Regions from separate parts of the Nostoc sp. DSM 114161 genome, predicted to be linked through region 3. Evidence: predicted binding sites of a transcription regulator. Region 3 holds the regulator's gene; each other region holds the start of a gene.
The links. Region 3 encodes NtcA, which controls nitrogen genes in cyanobacteria. Its sites were predicted from a motif close to TNTGTANNNNNNNNTACANA; they were not measured.
Positions count from the first base shown of each region.

Region 1: NSTC745_RS33305 (DUF3120 domain-containing protein) is a predicted target of NtcA. The motif match lies at 2,130-2,149, and genes of this name have one in related genera.
Region 2: rpe (ribulose-phosphate 3-epimerase) is a predicted target of NtcA. The motif match lies at 2,493-2,512, and genes of this name have one in related genera.
Region 4: glnA (type I glutamate--ammonia ligase) is a predicted target of NtcA. The motif match lies at 1,810-1,829, and genes of this name have one in related genera.

Region 1 is NZ_CP195141.1:7,940,481-7,944,244, reverse strand. Features, by position in the region: gene nadB (L-aspartate oxidase) at 1-147, opposite strand, end outside; gene psbU (photosystem II complex extrinsic protein PsbU) at 386-814, opposite strand; gene NSTC745_RS33310 (hypothetical protein) at 1,007-1,261, opposite strand; gene NSTC745_RS33305 (DUF3120 domain-containing protein) at 1,348-2,127, opposite strand; gene NSTC745_RS33300 (undecaprenyl-diphosphate phosphatase) at 2,516-3,340, shown strand; gene NSTC745_RS33295 (TIGR03279 family radical SAM protein) at 3,421-3,764, shown strand, end outside.
Region 2 is NZ_CP195141.1:8,316,030-8,319,793, forward strand. Features, by position in the region: partial or broken gene NSTC745_RS34825 (HetP family heterocyst commitment protein) at 237-620, shown strand; gene NSTC745_RS34830 (hypothetical protein) at 1,296-1,466, shown strand; gene rpe (ribulose-phosphate 3-epimerase) at 1,759-2,466, opposite strand; gene NSTC745_RS34840 (S8 family serine peptidase) at 2,636-3,764, shown strand, end outside.
Region 3 is NZ_CP195141.1:241,838-245,601, forward strand. Features, by position in the region: gene hisB (imidazoleglycerol-phosphate dehydratase HisB) at 1-503, opposite strand, end outside; gene fabI (enoyl-ACP reductase FabI) at 600-1,376, opposite strand; gene ntcA (global nitrogen regulator NtcA) at 1,757-2,428, shown strand; gene NSTC745_RS01015 (DUF3084 domain-containing protein) at 2,597-3,764, shown strand, end outside.
Region 4 is NZ_CP195141.1:1,614,876-1,618,639, forward strand. Features, by position in the region: gene glnA (type I glutamate--ammonia ligase) at 261-1,685, opposite strand; gene apcB (allophycocyanin subunit beta) at 2,044-2,553, shown strand; gene NSTC745_RS06870 (element excision factor XisH family protein) at 2,732-2,890, shown strand; gene NSTC745_RS06875 (element excision factor XisH family protein) at 2,910-3,152, shown strand; gene NSTC745_RS06880 (element excision factor XisI family protein) at 3,140-3,277, shown strand; gene NSTC745_RS06885 (ISAs1 family transposase) at 3,240-3,764, shown strand, end outside.

The sequences.
Region 1 (3,764 bases), 980 kb from region 3:
CCAATCACTGGCGGATAAAGCCACAGTTTCTTTAGTAATCAAGCCGACTCGCAAGGACTCTGGTAGACATAGCGCGGTGTAGAGTCCAGCAGCACCAGCACCGACTACTAAAACATCAAATTGGCTAGGAATATCTATTTGAGGCAAGGTAAGGGGGAGGGGGAGAGGGGGGAGAAGAGGGAGAGGGGGGAGACAAGGGAGAGGGGGAAGACAAGGAGAGAAGTCTGAGCGGAGGTTTCCCACCATCGGAACTTCGGAGAGAAAGATGGCTACCTTGTCCGCCTTGTCTACCTTGTCGCCTTCATCCCCCTCATCTCTAATAGAATATCCCACTCCCTAGAATCAGGAGTGGGCTGCTATTTCCTACGTTAACTGCAATTTACAGTTATCTGTAGATACCGTTGTTAAACCGATCGTCTCCCTCGATGAAGGCAGATTCTGGTTCTGTCACGGTGAAGTGATCGAAGTTGGCTTGCAGGGTTTGTTTTTGGCGATCGCTCAATCCTTGAATATTCAATACATCATCTACGCTTTGGTAGGGAGCATTTTTGATGATGAGCTTCGCAAGGGTGGGATAAAGGCCTGGATACTGTTGAAAAGCTCGGACGTTGGTATTATTCAAATCAATTTTTTTACCAAATTCCGTTGCTAACTTCCTATCTGCGCTATTCTGCCGCTCAATTGCCAGAACTGGTACTTGGGGAAAAGCAAAGCTGTTGAAACTAGCAGCTTGGGCTATCTGAGTTGTTCCCAACCATCCCCAGCAACCAAGTACCAAACTAAACACTGTTAATAAACGCACCAATCCTTTCACGATTTTTTTACCTCTTTCCATCAAACAGAAATAAAATTTTTAAGCTAACAACAGTTATTAGTCATTAGTCATTAGTCATTGGTCATTGGTCATTGGTCATTTGTAAAGGACAACTAACAAGAGACAAAGGACAGCTGACAAAGGACGAAGGACAAAGGCCAAAACTTGATAGCTTAATCAACACAGCAGTCATCAGAAACTAATATACAGCGTATTAATATCCACAATATTTACTGTTACTGGGTTTGACTGTACTTTTGGTAAAAATTTTCCCAGTGGTAAGAGTGCCTGCTCCAGCCGCAATAGCCTTGCATCTAGAGAATACGCTATTATTCCTAGCTGTACAAAATCTTTCCGGCTAGCTGGTTCTACATCCCTAGCAGATAGGAGATTTTGGCATGTCCAATACCGTAAACTCCAGTTCGGGCGACTTCGGCTGTCGGTCAATTATTGTAATATTTCTTAACTAAACAATGTTCCACAGCATCATCACTGCTGTACCGTAGATTCCTTAGGAAACAGTTTTGTGATTTTTAGGCTGCGATCGCCGCTAGCAAAAATAAGCTGTCTACCAAAATTGTGCTTAAAACTGCGCCGCCAAAGGCATACCAGTGTTTCTGAGTTCGACCTAAGGATAAAATTCCCACTGTTAACAACACTAGGGCGAGAATTATTGCCCAAGCTTGTCCCCAAGGTGTTTGTACTTTTAATAAGGCGGTTTGTAAAATTTTTGACGTGCTATCTACATCTGCTATCATTATTTGTCGCCAATAGGGCATCAAATCCACAATATAAAAGTATACATCTGTTAAGACTGTACCGAACAAGGAACCTAAATAAAACCAGTTACCCACCTTGCCCCAATTTTTTACCAAACACCAACAAGCAAATGGTAAGCCGATAGACTCCACCGGTAAATGCCATAGAGGTTCCCAACGCAACCAACCCCAGTAAATCGATCCTGCTAACCAACTCCAACTAAACCCAAACAGCAAATCCCCCCAGACATATGTTGCAGGACGTGACATTAATCTAAAACTGAGCCATAGCCAAAATCCTGTCAGCGCTAAACTCAAACTAGGTAGCGATCGCACTATTGGTGCTTCTATAAATACAGGTACTGATACTAAAAATACTGCTGCGGCAAATACCAACCATGTTTGTCGGGCAGAGATAGATAAAGGCAGAGAGGGAGAAGATGAGAGTGTAGATTCCAATTTTTTGAGATCCCTGTGCTTGATATTAGACACATCCAACTCGGCATCCAAGGGAGGGATAGAAGCGGTGTATGAAGATAATGTGTTATTAACCAATGTTTTTAATATTTGTTACTAAACTTTACCTTATTTAAGATATCACACTTTAAAATCCCCCCCCAGGGCATTTAGATTATACTCAAATTTCGGTGCTGGGGTGGTGGAGGGGGACAAGGGGACAAGGGGGACAAGGGAGAAAGATGGCTACCTTGTCTTCCCCCTCTCTCTTGCCTGCTTGTGTTCGGCTAAATATTAAAGTTTGATGAATTCCGGAAATGGCGTTGACTTATTGAGATGGGTGTAAGAACATGGTCAGCGTCTTGGATGATTTTAGCGATCGCTAAAATTGAATTTTCTACAAGATTAGGTGCAGCTAAAAGTATATAAAGTAACAACGTTACTTAAACAATGTTCGTTCTCTTTTTTTAGAATAGGAAAAGGTATTATGGAGTTTATTCAAGCTTTTATTTTAGGTATTGTTCAAGGTATTACAGAGTTTTTACCAATCAGTAGCACTGCACATCTGCTGATTGTGACAAAGATATTTGGTTGGAAAGAGCTAGGTTCTAAAGATTTTGTCGATGCAATTCAATTTGGCAGTGTTATTGCAATTCTCGGTTACTTTTGGTCGTTGATTTCTAGTATTGTCAAAGGTGGAATTGCAGCACTAAAACAGAAAGATTGGGAACGCGAGGAATGGAAAATTCTGGTAGGTATTGCAGTCGGAACGCTGCCTGCTTTAATTGTCGGCTTTCTTTTGAAAGATGTTATTCCTGAGAGTGCCTTAATTATTGCCATCATGTCAATTATCATGGCACTTTTACTAGGGTTGGCAGAAAAAATTGGTACTCGCAAGCGAGGTTTTGAGTCATTGCAGATTCGCGATGGTATTTTAGTGGGATTGGGACAAACACTTGCTTTGATTCCTGGTGTTTCTCGTTCTGGTTCGACGTTGACAACTGCGCTATTTTTAGGATTAGAACGCGCTACAGCAGCAAAATTTTCATTTTTACTAGGGTTCCCAACTCTGACTATTGCAACCTTATATAAAAGCCTGAAAATTTTCAAATTATTTCAAGCCCACCAGCTACCAGATAACATTGTTGCGTTGTTAATTGTAGGAATTATTTCAACCTTTATATTTTCCTACCTATCAATTGCATTTTTGATCAAATACTTAGCAACTAAAAATACAATGATTTTTGTTTGGTATAGATTAGCATTCGGCACTGCTATCTTATTAGCGATCGCAGCAGGTTGGCAGGGATAAATTAGATAATAGTCATTAGTCATTGGTCATTAGTCCAATGCCCAATGCCCCATGCCCTGTTTGGCCCATGCCCAATTCCCATGTCTACTATTCAACCTGCCCGCATTACCAGAGTACTACCTGATTCTATAGCTTCAGAGATTGGTTTTGAAGCGGGGGATGCGATCGTTGCAATCAACGGTACGCGTCCCCGCGATTTAATTGATTACCAATTTTTATGTGCTGATGAAGTTTTAGAACTAGAAGTTTTAGACGCTGCCGGTAAAACACATCACATTGAAATTGAAAAAGACTACGACGAAGACTTGGGGCTAGAATTTGAAACTGCCCTGTTTGATGGCTTAATTCAGTGCAATAACCGCTGTCCGTTTTGCTTTATCGACCAGCAGCCACCAGGTAAGCGTTCTAGTTTGTATTTGAAAGA
Region 2 (3,764 bases), 610 kb from region 3:
ATAGTTATGCCGAGACTTGAAAGCAGCGATCGCCAGTGATAATTTGGGAAATTTATCTACACGTCTGTTGATGAATACTTATTCTCAATCAACATCCAACATCGCTGTTTATCGATTACTTTTACCAAGCGATTAAACAGTTGCAAAAAGGCTAGTCTAGTTTGTAAGCCTTAATTGAAACACCAAAAATTGCTCCCAACCAAACTAGTTTACTTCACCCAAGAGAACTAAAAACTATGAATCAAGACATTGCTAGTATTAGTAGTAACTTAGACAAGACAATGAAGGCTCAACAATTTGATAAAGTAGTTGAAGCAATTTTGGCTGGAAAGTATTCCTGGGCGTGTGTTTTAATGCTGCGATTTGCTGGTTATAATCCTCTTCATTACATTCCATATCGTACTTATAATCGGTTGTTGAAAGAAAACTCTCAAGGCAGTAGAGTAAACCAACAGCAAACTGAAAACATAAAACTGCTCAAACAATCCAAGGATTCCAGATCTCAAAGCAATGTATCATCAAGTTGCTTAACCAAAATTAAAGACATACCTTATCTTGAAGTAGTTGGAAAGCAAAAAACAGAAATCCGTGGTAGCAATTTGGATCGCAGACTGGCACAGTAAATTAAAGAATATCAATCAGTCCAACGAAAAATAAAAGAAGTACTCAAAATATTTATTTGAGATACTTGAGATTGCATGAAAAAATATTTTGCATCAATAGATTTCACTTGAGAGTTGATTAAGTCTCTCAGCTACTGCCATACCATTTTTTAATGGATGGCAGATTTTTCATATAGGACTTTTATTTGATTGCCTCAAGAACTAGCCTTCAAATCGAAAAAGCTGATTCTAACTCTACAGACAAGGTTTTATCAGATTCGTACTCTCCATTCCCTATCTGCGTAAATACAACGTTTTTCAGGTAAATGAAGTATGCGAGTAGGGACGTTCGCTTTTAGCGTTCCTGAAGGGTACGACTGTACGCTTCTTTACGAGACGCTTTCATAAAACGGGTTCCGTAGCGGTACGCCTTTAGAATTACCTGTACCTCACAAAGTTGCAATCCACTGTAAGTTAAGAAATCAAACCACATTTAGTATAAATCTGCCAAAATGGCAAATTTATACTGACGAGATTGGTAAACTAAAAATAACAACTTCAATTAAAATAGAGGTGACTGGCAAGCAAGTTAATTTAAAAAATAAAATCAATCATTAGTTCTCAACATGAAATATATCAAACTGATTATAAAAATAGTCAGCATTTCATGTATTAGATAATTCTTACGCCAAGATGAATAAACCAACCGTTACTAATGGTGGTTCTTTTTCCGAGAAAGTCCAAGCAAAGAGAATTTGGAGAGGTGGCTTCCCCCAAACCAAATCTTATACAGCTTTCACCGAGTTGCAGACGGTGTTAGTCATGCTGATAAAGCTTTCTATATTGTGGTTGGTGTTGCTTTAGTTAATAAAGCAAACGCTTAGCATCAACACCAAGAACGGAAATAGAAATAGTTACGGTTAAATTGTTGTTTTGGCTGGTAGAACTAGTGGCTTACGCGCTTCTCTTTCGACTATTGTAATCCTAGTCCTCCCAACCTGGATTATCTATGGTTTATAAACTTTCAATTTATATTGCAATGGCTGGAAGTTCAAAATTTCAATAACTTCCAGTTTTTTTATTGACAATAAAAATAGGTTGGGCAATTAATCTGCTCAACCTACCTTTTGTAAAGTACAGTCAATGTAAAAATGAATTAAACTTTGGCCAATTCTGGGGTAGGACGCTTGCTGTTGCGAATTGCTGTAATAGCCTGTGCATAATCATTGGTGTTAAACACAGCCGAACCAGCAACGATCGCATTAGCTCCAGCTTCCAAAACTTGCCATGTATTATTTGCCTTTAGACCACCATCCACTTCAATCCAAGGATCGAGACCGCGTTCCTCACATAATTGGCGCAGCTTGCGGATTTTAGGTAACACACCGGGGATAAAGCTTTGACCGCCAAAGCCGGGGTTTACGCTCATAATCAGTACTAAATCGCACAGATCCAAAACGTATTCAATTAACTCCAGAGGAGTGCCAGGATTGAGTACAACACCAGCTTTCTTACCAAGTTCTTTAATTTGTCCCAAAGTGCGGTGCAAATGTGGGGAAGCATTATGTTCTGCGTGTACAGAAATAATATCAGCACCAGCTTTAGCAAATCCTTCTACATACTTTTCTGGCTCCACAATCATTAAGTGGACATCCAATGGCTTCGTTGTAACTGGACGAATCGCCTCCACAATCAGAGGGCCTATCGTAATATTAGGTACAAAACGACCGTCCATTACATCAACATGAATCCAATCTGCTCCGGCCGCGTCTACAGCGCGAATTTCGTCACCCAGACGGCTAAAATCGGCTGATAGGATAGATGGAGAAATTACAATGGGCTTTTGAGATGGGTTTTGGGTCATGGCTAGTGGATTTTTAAGCGTCCTCGTCTGTAATCATTGTAACAAAGCATTGAGCAAGACTCATAACTTTGATCCCGGCCTTTTTACAGGAGCAGATAACACCAGAGCAGAGAAAGAATAATAACTCCTAACTCTAGACTAATGACTAATAACTAATGACTAATAACTAATGACTAAAAAACTAACCTGGATAATTTGGGGATTGAGTGCTTCGTGTGTGAGTGCGCCGGTAATTGCTTCAGTTTTAGAGTCTCCCTTGGGAACTAACGGCATTGACGCTCTCAAGCTACATCAAAGTCCTTATAATTTAATCGGTCGCAAGATTGCTATTGGTCAAGTAGAAATCGGTCGGCCGGGAATGTTTGGCTGGGATAAGGCGGTGTCTAAAAACCGCGCTATATCTTTAGCTGCGGTGTTCTTACGCAATGGGCCAGCTAAGTCTAATAGCGGTGTTGACCCCCATGCTTACAATGTTGCTGGTGTGATGGTGAGTCGAGACAAAGGCATACCAGGAGTTGCTCCGGGAGCGCGACTTTACTCGTCTGCTGTCGGTTCAACTAAAAATATGGGTCAGCCAGAAGAGTGCTTATCGGCACAGCACGTAGCGCTACAAAATAGCGGCGATGTCCGTGCGATTAACTTTAGCTTTGGCGAACCTCTGAGCCGCGATCCTCGACCGCAGGCGACTCTAGACGGCAATGCTTTGTTAACTTTATGTGTTGACTGGTCTGGTCGCGTTCATGATGTTTTATATGCGATCGCCGGCAACCAAGGAAAGGGCGGTATTCCCATTCCTACAGATAATTTTAACGGAATCAACGTCGCTTTTTCATCCCGCAGGGGTGGAGTTTTTAATAAAGTAGATGTTGCTAATCTGGCTGGTGCAAATCAAGGAGTAACTGGGCGGCTAGCTGGGAGGGAGTTTAATATTGGTGGGCGTCGGGCTATCAGTTTAGTTGCTCCTGGTAGTAACATCAATTTACTTAATCCAGATGGCAAGTTGAACAAGGTTACGGGGACAAGTTTTGCCGCACCTCAGGTTACTGCTAGTGTTGCTTTGTTGCAGGAACTTGGCGATCGACAGTTGCGAACAAAACGAGCGAATTGGAGTACAGATTCTCGGCGTCATCAAGTGATGAAAGCTGTATTGCTCAATTCAGCAGACAAAATCCAAGATAGCGGCAATGGTTTGCGTTTGGGAATGACTCGGACATTAATTGATAAACAAAATCAAGATTGGCTGGCTTCTGATGCTTACAAAGATCCAAAAATTCCTTTGGATGCCCAAATGGGAGCAG
Region 3 (3,764 bases):
TGTAGTGTCATTTGGCTGTGGTTCGCCAATGCCACGAAGAATTCGCGCACCAGCTGAGTGTCATAAGTTCCCACACGCTGGGTAGGAATTTGTAAACCGTAGCTGAGGTGAGGGCGTCCAGAAAAGTCCAGCACTACCTGAACTAAAGCTTCATCCAAGGGTGCGAGAAAATTACCAAAGCGGACAATGCCTTTCCTATCGCCTAATGCTTGGTTTAAAGCTTGTCCTAAGGTAATACCCACATCTTCGTTAGTATGGTGGTCATCAATTTCCCAGTCTCCCTTAGCTTGGATATCTAAATCAATCAACCCGTGGGAGGCGATTTGATGCAACATATGATCCAAAAAAGGAATGCCTGTTGCTGCGGTGCATTTTCCTGTTCCATCAAGGTTGATGGTGACTTGGACATCAGTTTCCCCTGTGGTGCGATGAACAGTAGCAATCCGAGGGGCTTTAGTTAACTGGTCGTAGTTTGAATTGACTTGGCGATTGGTTGTTTGCATAGGGAAGAGTTAGAAGTTAGGAGTTAGGAGTCAGGAGTTAGGAGTTATAAATTTTTAACTCATAACTCATAACTCATAACTCATAACTTTATCGCGTCACATTCCCATAATTTCATATCCTGCATCTACATACAGAACTTGTCCTGTAATGCCGCTGGACAAATCGCTGCATAAAAATGCCGCAGTGTTGCCGACTTCTAGCTGAGTGACAGTGCGCCGTAGCGGAGCTACTTGCTCTACATGATGAATCATATCTAATATTCCGCCTACTGCTGAAGATGCCAAAGTGCGGATAGGGCCTGCGGAGATGGCGTTGACGCGGATATTTTGCGGCCCTAGTTCAGAGGCTAGGTAACGCACGCTCATTTCTAAACCCGCTTTGGCAACTCCCATGACGTTATAGTTAGGAACTGCCCTGACACCGCCTAAATACGTCAGCGTGACGATACTACCTCCCTCTGTCATTAGGGGTTTAGCTGCACCGCTCAATTGCACCAGCGAATAAGTACTAATCTCTAAAGCAGTTTTGAAGCCAGAACGAGAGGTTTGGCTAAAATCTCCAGTCAAGTCCTCTTTATTGGCAAAGGCAAGACAATGAATTAGGATGTCTAACTTTCCCCACTTCTCGCGTACTGTCTCGAAGGTAGATTGAATTTGTTCGTCGTTTTGGACATTACAGGGAAGAAATAAGCTGGGGTTGAGGGGTTGCACTAATTCGGCTACTTTTGCTTCCATTTTGCCGCGTTCATCCGGAAGGTAGGTAATTCCGAGATTAGCTCCTGCTTTGTGTAGTTGTTGGGCGATGCCCCAAGCTATGGAGCGGTTATTGGCAATACCTGTAACTAAAGCATTTTTTCCAGTCAGATTCAGCATAGGAATTGTTAATGCGATCGATCATTAGGAGCATACTAGAATCTGAGGCACGTTTTGTCTTTGTTTTACACAGGATTTGCAAAAATGAATATTGGTAAGGGTGTTTGCTGTCATCAAATTCTTGATTCTTTCTAAAGATATTCTCAAGTTGTCTTTATTTGTTCTTTAAAAAACCTTTTTAATACAGCTACTTGGAACCATTTATCAACAATTTATAGCCCAAGAGATCGACAATTATGTATCATTATAAACAAAGACTTAAGAAGCAATTAGTTGGAGTATAGGAAAGTACAGAAAGATTGACGGTGCTTTATTGAATTTTCGGGTGTATTCTTAGGTAATTAGTTTTTGTTTTTCCGGCATTGGGTAGGGGAAGGGAGATGATCGTGACACAAGATAAAGCCCTAGCAAATGTTTTTCGTCAGATGGCGACCGGGGCGTTTCCGCCAGTTGTGGAAACGTTTGAACGCAATAAAACGATCTTTTTTCCTGGCGATCCTGCCGAACGAGTTTATTTTCTTTTAAAAGGTGCTGTTAAACTTTCCAGGGTGTACGAGGCAGGAGAGGAAATAACGGTAGCACTGCTGCGAGAAAATAGTGTTTTTGGTGTATTGTCATTGCTGACAGGAAATAAATCCGATCGCTTTTACCATGCGGTTGCATTTACGCCTGTGGAATTATTGTCGGCACCAATCGAACAAGTTGAGCAAGCACTCAAGGAAAATCCAGAATTATCAATGTTAATGCTGCGGGGTCTGTCTTCGCGAATTTTACAGACAGAGATGATGATTGAAACTCTTGCTCACCGAGATATGGGTTCTAGGTTGGTGAGTTTTTTATTAATTCTTTGTCGTGATTTTGGAGTTCCCTGTGCGGATGGGATCACAATTGATTTGAAATTGTCTCATCAAGCGATCGCCGAGGCAATTGGTTCGACCCGTGTTACAGTTACAAGGCTACTAGGGGATCTGCGCGAGAAAAAGATGATTTCCATCCACAAGAAGAAGATTACTGTGCATAAACCCGTTACTTTAAGTCGGCAGTTCACATAAAAACAATTGGAGTCAGCGGAGTCGGCACGTGTCGTGTTTTTCAAGATCGCACTAATAGCTAAAGGAACACCTAAAATTGAGTAATGGAAGCTATTGCCAACCTCCACTTCTCCACAGACAATGGCTAAAAGTAGTAGGCTGTATCTGGAAGGATTTCGGTAGCTAAACATGACCACCGGATACATCCTCATCGCAGCAATTTTAATTCTGGGAGGCGTAATTGCAACCGTGGGCGATCGCATCGGCACACGAGTTGGCAAAGCCCGCCTCTCACTTTTTAACCTTCGTCCGAAAAATACCGCCGTACTAGTAACGATTTTTACTGGCGGTTTGATTTCGGCATCAACCTTAGGAATTTTATTCGCTGCTGACGATAAATTGCGCCAGGGAGTCTTTGAATTAGAGGATATTCAAACAGACCTCAGGCAAAAGCGAGAACAACTAAAAACCGCAGAAAGTCAGAAAAGCCAGGTAGAGAACGAGCTAAATCAAGCAAGAATCGCCCAAGCAAAGGCACAACAAGAGTTGCAAGCAATTAATCAGTCTTTGCAGGCGGTCAATGCCAAGCAAAGGGAAACTCAAGCCCAGCTCAACCGCACTATTCAACAGCAAGCCCAAACTCAAACTCAACTCCAGCGCACTCAAGGGCAGCTAGATCGAGTTGTAACTCAGTATCAAAAAGCCATAGCTGAACTGCAAAGCGTTTACAATCAGCGAAAGGAACTACAGGCAGCAGTTGAACTATTAAAGACAGAACGTCAACGACTGTATGCTGAGGCGAAAAAAGCGATTGACGAAGCCAAAACAGCTATTGAAAAACGCGATCGCGAACTTGCCAACCGCCAAGAAGCCATCGAAGCACGCGATCGCAAAATTGCCCAACTCGACCAGTTAATTCAAAAGCGTAATTTAGAAATTACAGCTAGAGAACAAGTGATTGCCAAACGGGAATCTCGCCTCAAAGAATTAGAAGCGCAACAGGAAGAACTAGAACAGGAAGTTGCTAGGCTGGAAAAATATTATCAGTCCTACCAAGATTTGCGTTTGGGTAAACTAGCCTTAGTTCGGGGTCAAGTTCTGTCTGCTGCTGTGGTTCGCGTTACCCAAGCGGCTGCGGCTCGTCAGGCGGTAGTACAACTTTTAGAACAAGCCAATCGCAACGCTAACTTGGAATTAAGCGAACCTGGTGCAACTTCTCCAAACGTAGAGCTTGTGCGCGTGACTCAAGAGAGAGTCGAGCAATTGAGCAAACAAATTGAGGATGGTCGAGAATATGTAATCCGAATTTTCTCAGCGGGTAATTATGTCAGGGGAGAAAAGCAAATAGAAATTTTTA
Region 4 (3,764 bases), 1.4 Mb from region 3:
TCTTTCCCCTTTTCCCCGGTTGGTGAGCTTGTCGAACCATACCCCTTTCCCTTTCCCTTTCCCCATACCCAATACCCAACAGAAAAAAGCCACCCTTCAAGGTGGCGAAATTCAAACTTTTAGTTAGATACGGTACTTAAGGGATTACCAAAAAATAAATTATCCAATCTTGTGGGGTGGGCGTCTCGCCCGCCCTTTACTATAGACGGCAAGATGTTCGTCCCACAAAAAAATTGAATGTTTTTTTATTTGGAAGCCCCTTAAGCATCGTAATAGAGATAAAACTCATAGGGATGAGGACGTAGCTGCAACTGCTTGACTTCGTTAGCTAGCTTGTAGTCAATCCAATTTTCGATAAAGTCTTCTGTGAAGACGCCTGATTCTGTCAAGAAAGCGTGGTCGTTTTCTAGTGCTTCTAAGGCCAATTCCAAAGAACCTGGAGTTGAAGGAACCTTCGCCAGTTCTTCTGGAGAGAGTTCATAGATATTTTTATCTAAGGGAGAACCAGGATCTATTTTGTTTTTGATGCCATCAATACCAGCACAAAGCATGGCAGCGAACGCTAAGTAGGGGTTAGAAGTAGCATCTGGACAACGGAATTCTAACCGCTTGGCTTTGGGGTTATTGCCAGACAGAGGAATACGGATAGAAGCAGAACGGTTACCTTGGGAGTAAGCCAAGTTAACTGGTGCTTCATAACCAGGTACTAGGCGCTTGTAAGAGTTGGTACTAGGGTTGGTAATTGCCAACAGTGCTGGTGCGTGTTTGAGAAGACCGCCAATGTAATACAGTGCTGTCTCACTCAAACCAGCATACTTATCACCTGCAAACAGAGGTTGACCATCTTTCCAGATAGACTGGTGACAGTGCATTCCCGAACCGTTGTCGCCGAAAATGGGTTTTGGCATAAAGGTGACTGTTTTGCCATATTTTTTGGCAACGTTCTTGATGACATATTTGTAAATCATCAACCAGTCAGCAGCTTCGATCAACTTGCCAAAGCGGAAACCTAGTTCGCACTGACCGCCTGTAGCAACTTCGTGGTGATGCTTTTCAATGGGTACACCTAAGTCTGCCATTGTCAACAGCATTTCTGTACGGATATCTTGGAAAGAGTCCGTCGGCGAAACTGGGAAGTAACCTTCTTTGAAGCGTGGTTTGTAACCCAAGTTGGGTTTTTCAGCTGTACCGGCTTTACCAGAATTCCAAGCACCTTCTTCGGAGTCTAAGAAGTAGTAGCCTTCGTTGGCGGTTTGAGCAAACCTAGCATTGTCAAAGATAAAGAACTCAGCTTCAGGGCCAAAGTAGACTGTATCACCAATACCAGTGGAAACCAGGTAGTCTACTGCTTTTTGAGCAATTACCCGCGGACAACGGTTATACCATTCACCCGTGCGGGGTTCCTTAATACTACAAACTATACTTAGCGTTGGGACTTCCATGAATGGGTCGATCCAAGCAGTGTTGGGATCGAGTACCATCGTCATGTCCGATTCGTTGATAGCTTTCCAACCCCGGATGCTGGAACCGTCAAAAGGTACGCCATCAGTGAATGAACTTTCATCGATTTGGTTGTAGTACACAGTGAGGTGCTGCCAAGTCCCTACTGTATCAATGAATTTGAGATCGATCAGCTGAATTTTTTGGTCTTGGATTAATGTCAAGACTTCTTGTGGGGTTGTCATTGTTACTCCTTCCTGTACCAATTTCCTAAAGTAAAACCAGAATCTTCCAAAGCATCCTAGCCCTGCCGATCTCAATCAAGCCGTGACACACCTGAAATATCTTAAATTCTAGATATTAGGGTATTTTGTAGTTTGTGTTACAGATATCTGGATTACAGGTTATATTAACCTTTCGCGGATCATCTGTACAAAACTGGAAAGTTCATCACATAGGGGTCAACTTTGGCATAGAATCCTTATGTAGTGGATAGATTGTTTTTGTGCCGAATCTATTTTTAATAGCACAAAAATTTACTGTTGCATAAGTGCAGCCAAATAAATATCAAACCATAGATAGCAACGATTGGGAGAAAAAGGAATGCGCGATGCGGTAACAAGTTTAATTAAGAATTATGACGTGGCTGGTCGGTATTTTGACCGGAATGCACTTGATAGTCTAAAGTCTTACTTTGATAGTGGTACAGCACGAGTACAAGCGGCAGCAGCTATCAATTCTAATGCTGCTGGGCTTGTCAAGCAGGCTGGTTTAAAGTTATACGAAGAACTGCCGGAACTGATTCGTCCCGGTGGAAATTCCTATACAACCCGTCGTTATGCGGCTTGTTTACGGGATTTAGATTATTACTTGCGCTACGCCACTTATGCGCTGGTTGCTGGCAACACAAATGTGTTAGATGAGCGAGTGCTACAAGGTCTGCGGGAAACTTACAATTCTTTGGGAGTACCTATCGGGCCGACGGTTCGCGGCGTGCAGATACTCAAGGATTTAGCTAAAGAACAAGTGGTAGCAGCAGGTGTGGCTGATACTACTTTTGTAGATGAACCATTCGATCACATTACACGCGAGTTGAGCGAGATCGATATTTAGATTTTAGGGCAGGCTTTTCGGCCTACCCCAGAAAAATTATAAATAGCGATCGCTCTGTCAAATTCAAGTGCGATCGCTTTTTTATCAACCCTCAATTTGCTGTTTCAAATTGGCGATCGCGCCTCTGTAAAATAATTTTGCTACATTGAAGCTGTGTTTTTGGAGTTGCTTTCGACTAATGCCTGCTAGAGATATTTACCATGATGCAGTCATTAAAGCGCTTACAGCAGATGGTTGGACAATAACTAACGATCCTTTGTATCTCGCTTATGGAGGTAGAGAACTTTACGTAGATATTTGGAGCAGAAAGAGTTACTATTGCTGCCCAGAGGGATAACGAAAAAATAGCTGTTGAAATCAAAAGTTTTTTGAGTTTGTCTCCAGTAAGTGACCTGCAAGAACCAGTCGGACAGTATGAAATATATTGCACTGTACTTAAAGAATTAGAGCCAAAACGCCAGCTTTATTTAGCAGTTCCCAAACGAGTTTACGAAGGTATCTTTTCCGAACGCTTTGGTCAGCTAATTCTTAATAGCATAGGAATCAAACTAATTGTCTTTGACGAGCAACTAGAGAGGATTATCAAATGGATAAGCTAACTCACTATCGTGAAATTATTCGTCAGTTGATATTTGAATATGCTAGTCACAAACCTGCTAATGGTCAAATAGAGACGGAAGCTGTCATTGACTCACAACGAGACCATTACGAAGCGTCATATTAAACGCATTGCTGCACTCAAAAAGCCAGTCAGCCGTCATATCGAAACTGAAAAAACTAGAAATCGGTTTACAACACGTACCGTCGAAGTTTTTGATGATTTGACTTTGATCGATTCCCACTGGACGGGTATTAAGTCTTTAATCGGGGTTGAAAGAGTCGGAACCCGCACGGGTAAAGCATATCGCCAGGTTGTCTGTTATATCAGTAGTATAGTTGGCACAGCGAAAGAATTTCCTCATGGTATTCGCGGACATTGGGGTATCGAAAATCGCCTCCATTGGGGAGGCAGCGCTGTGGGCGGGTTTCCCGACTTGAGGCGACTGCCGTTTCAGGATGTAGTTTTGAATGAAGATAATTCAACTATAAGTATGGCTAAGGCTCCTGCAAATCTTTCAATTATGCGAGCGAGCGCTCTTAATATACTTCGTCGAAATGGTTCTGTTTCCATCACAATTGCCCAAAGATTTCTCTCTCATAAGATTGACAAA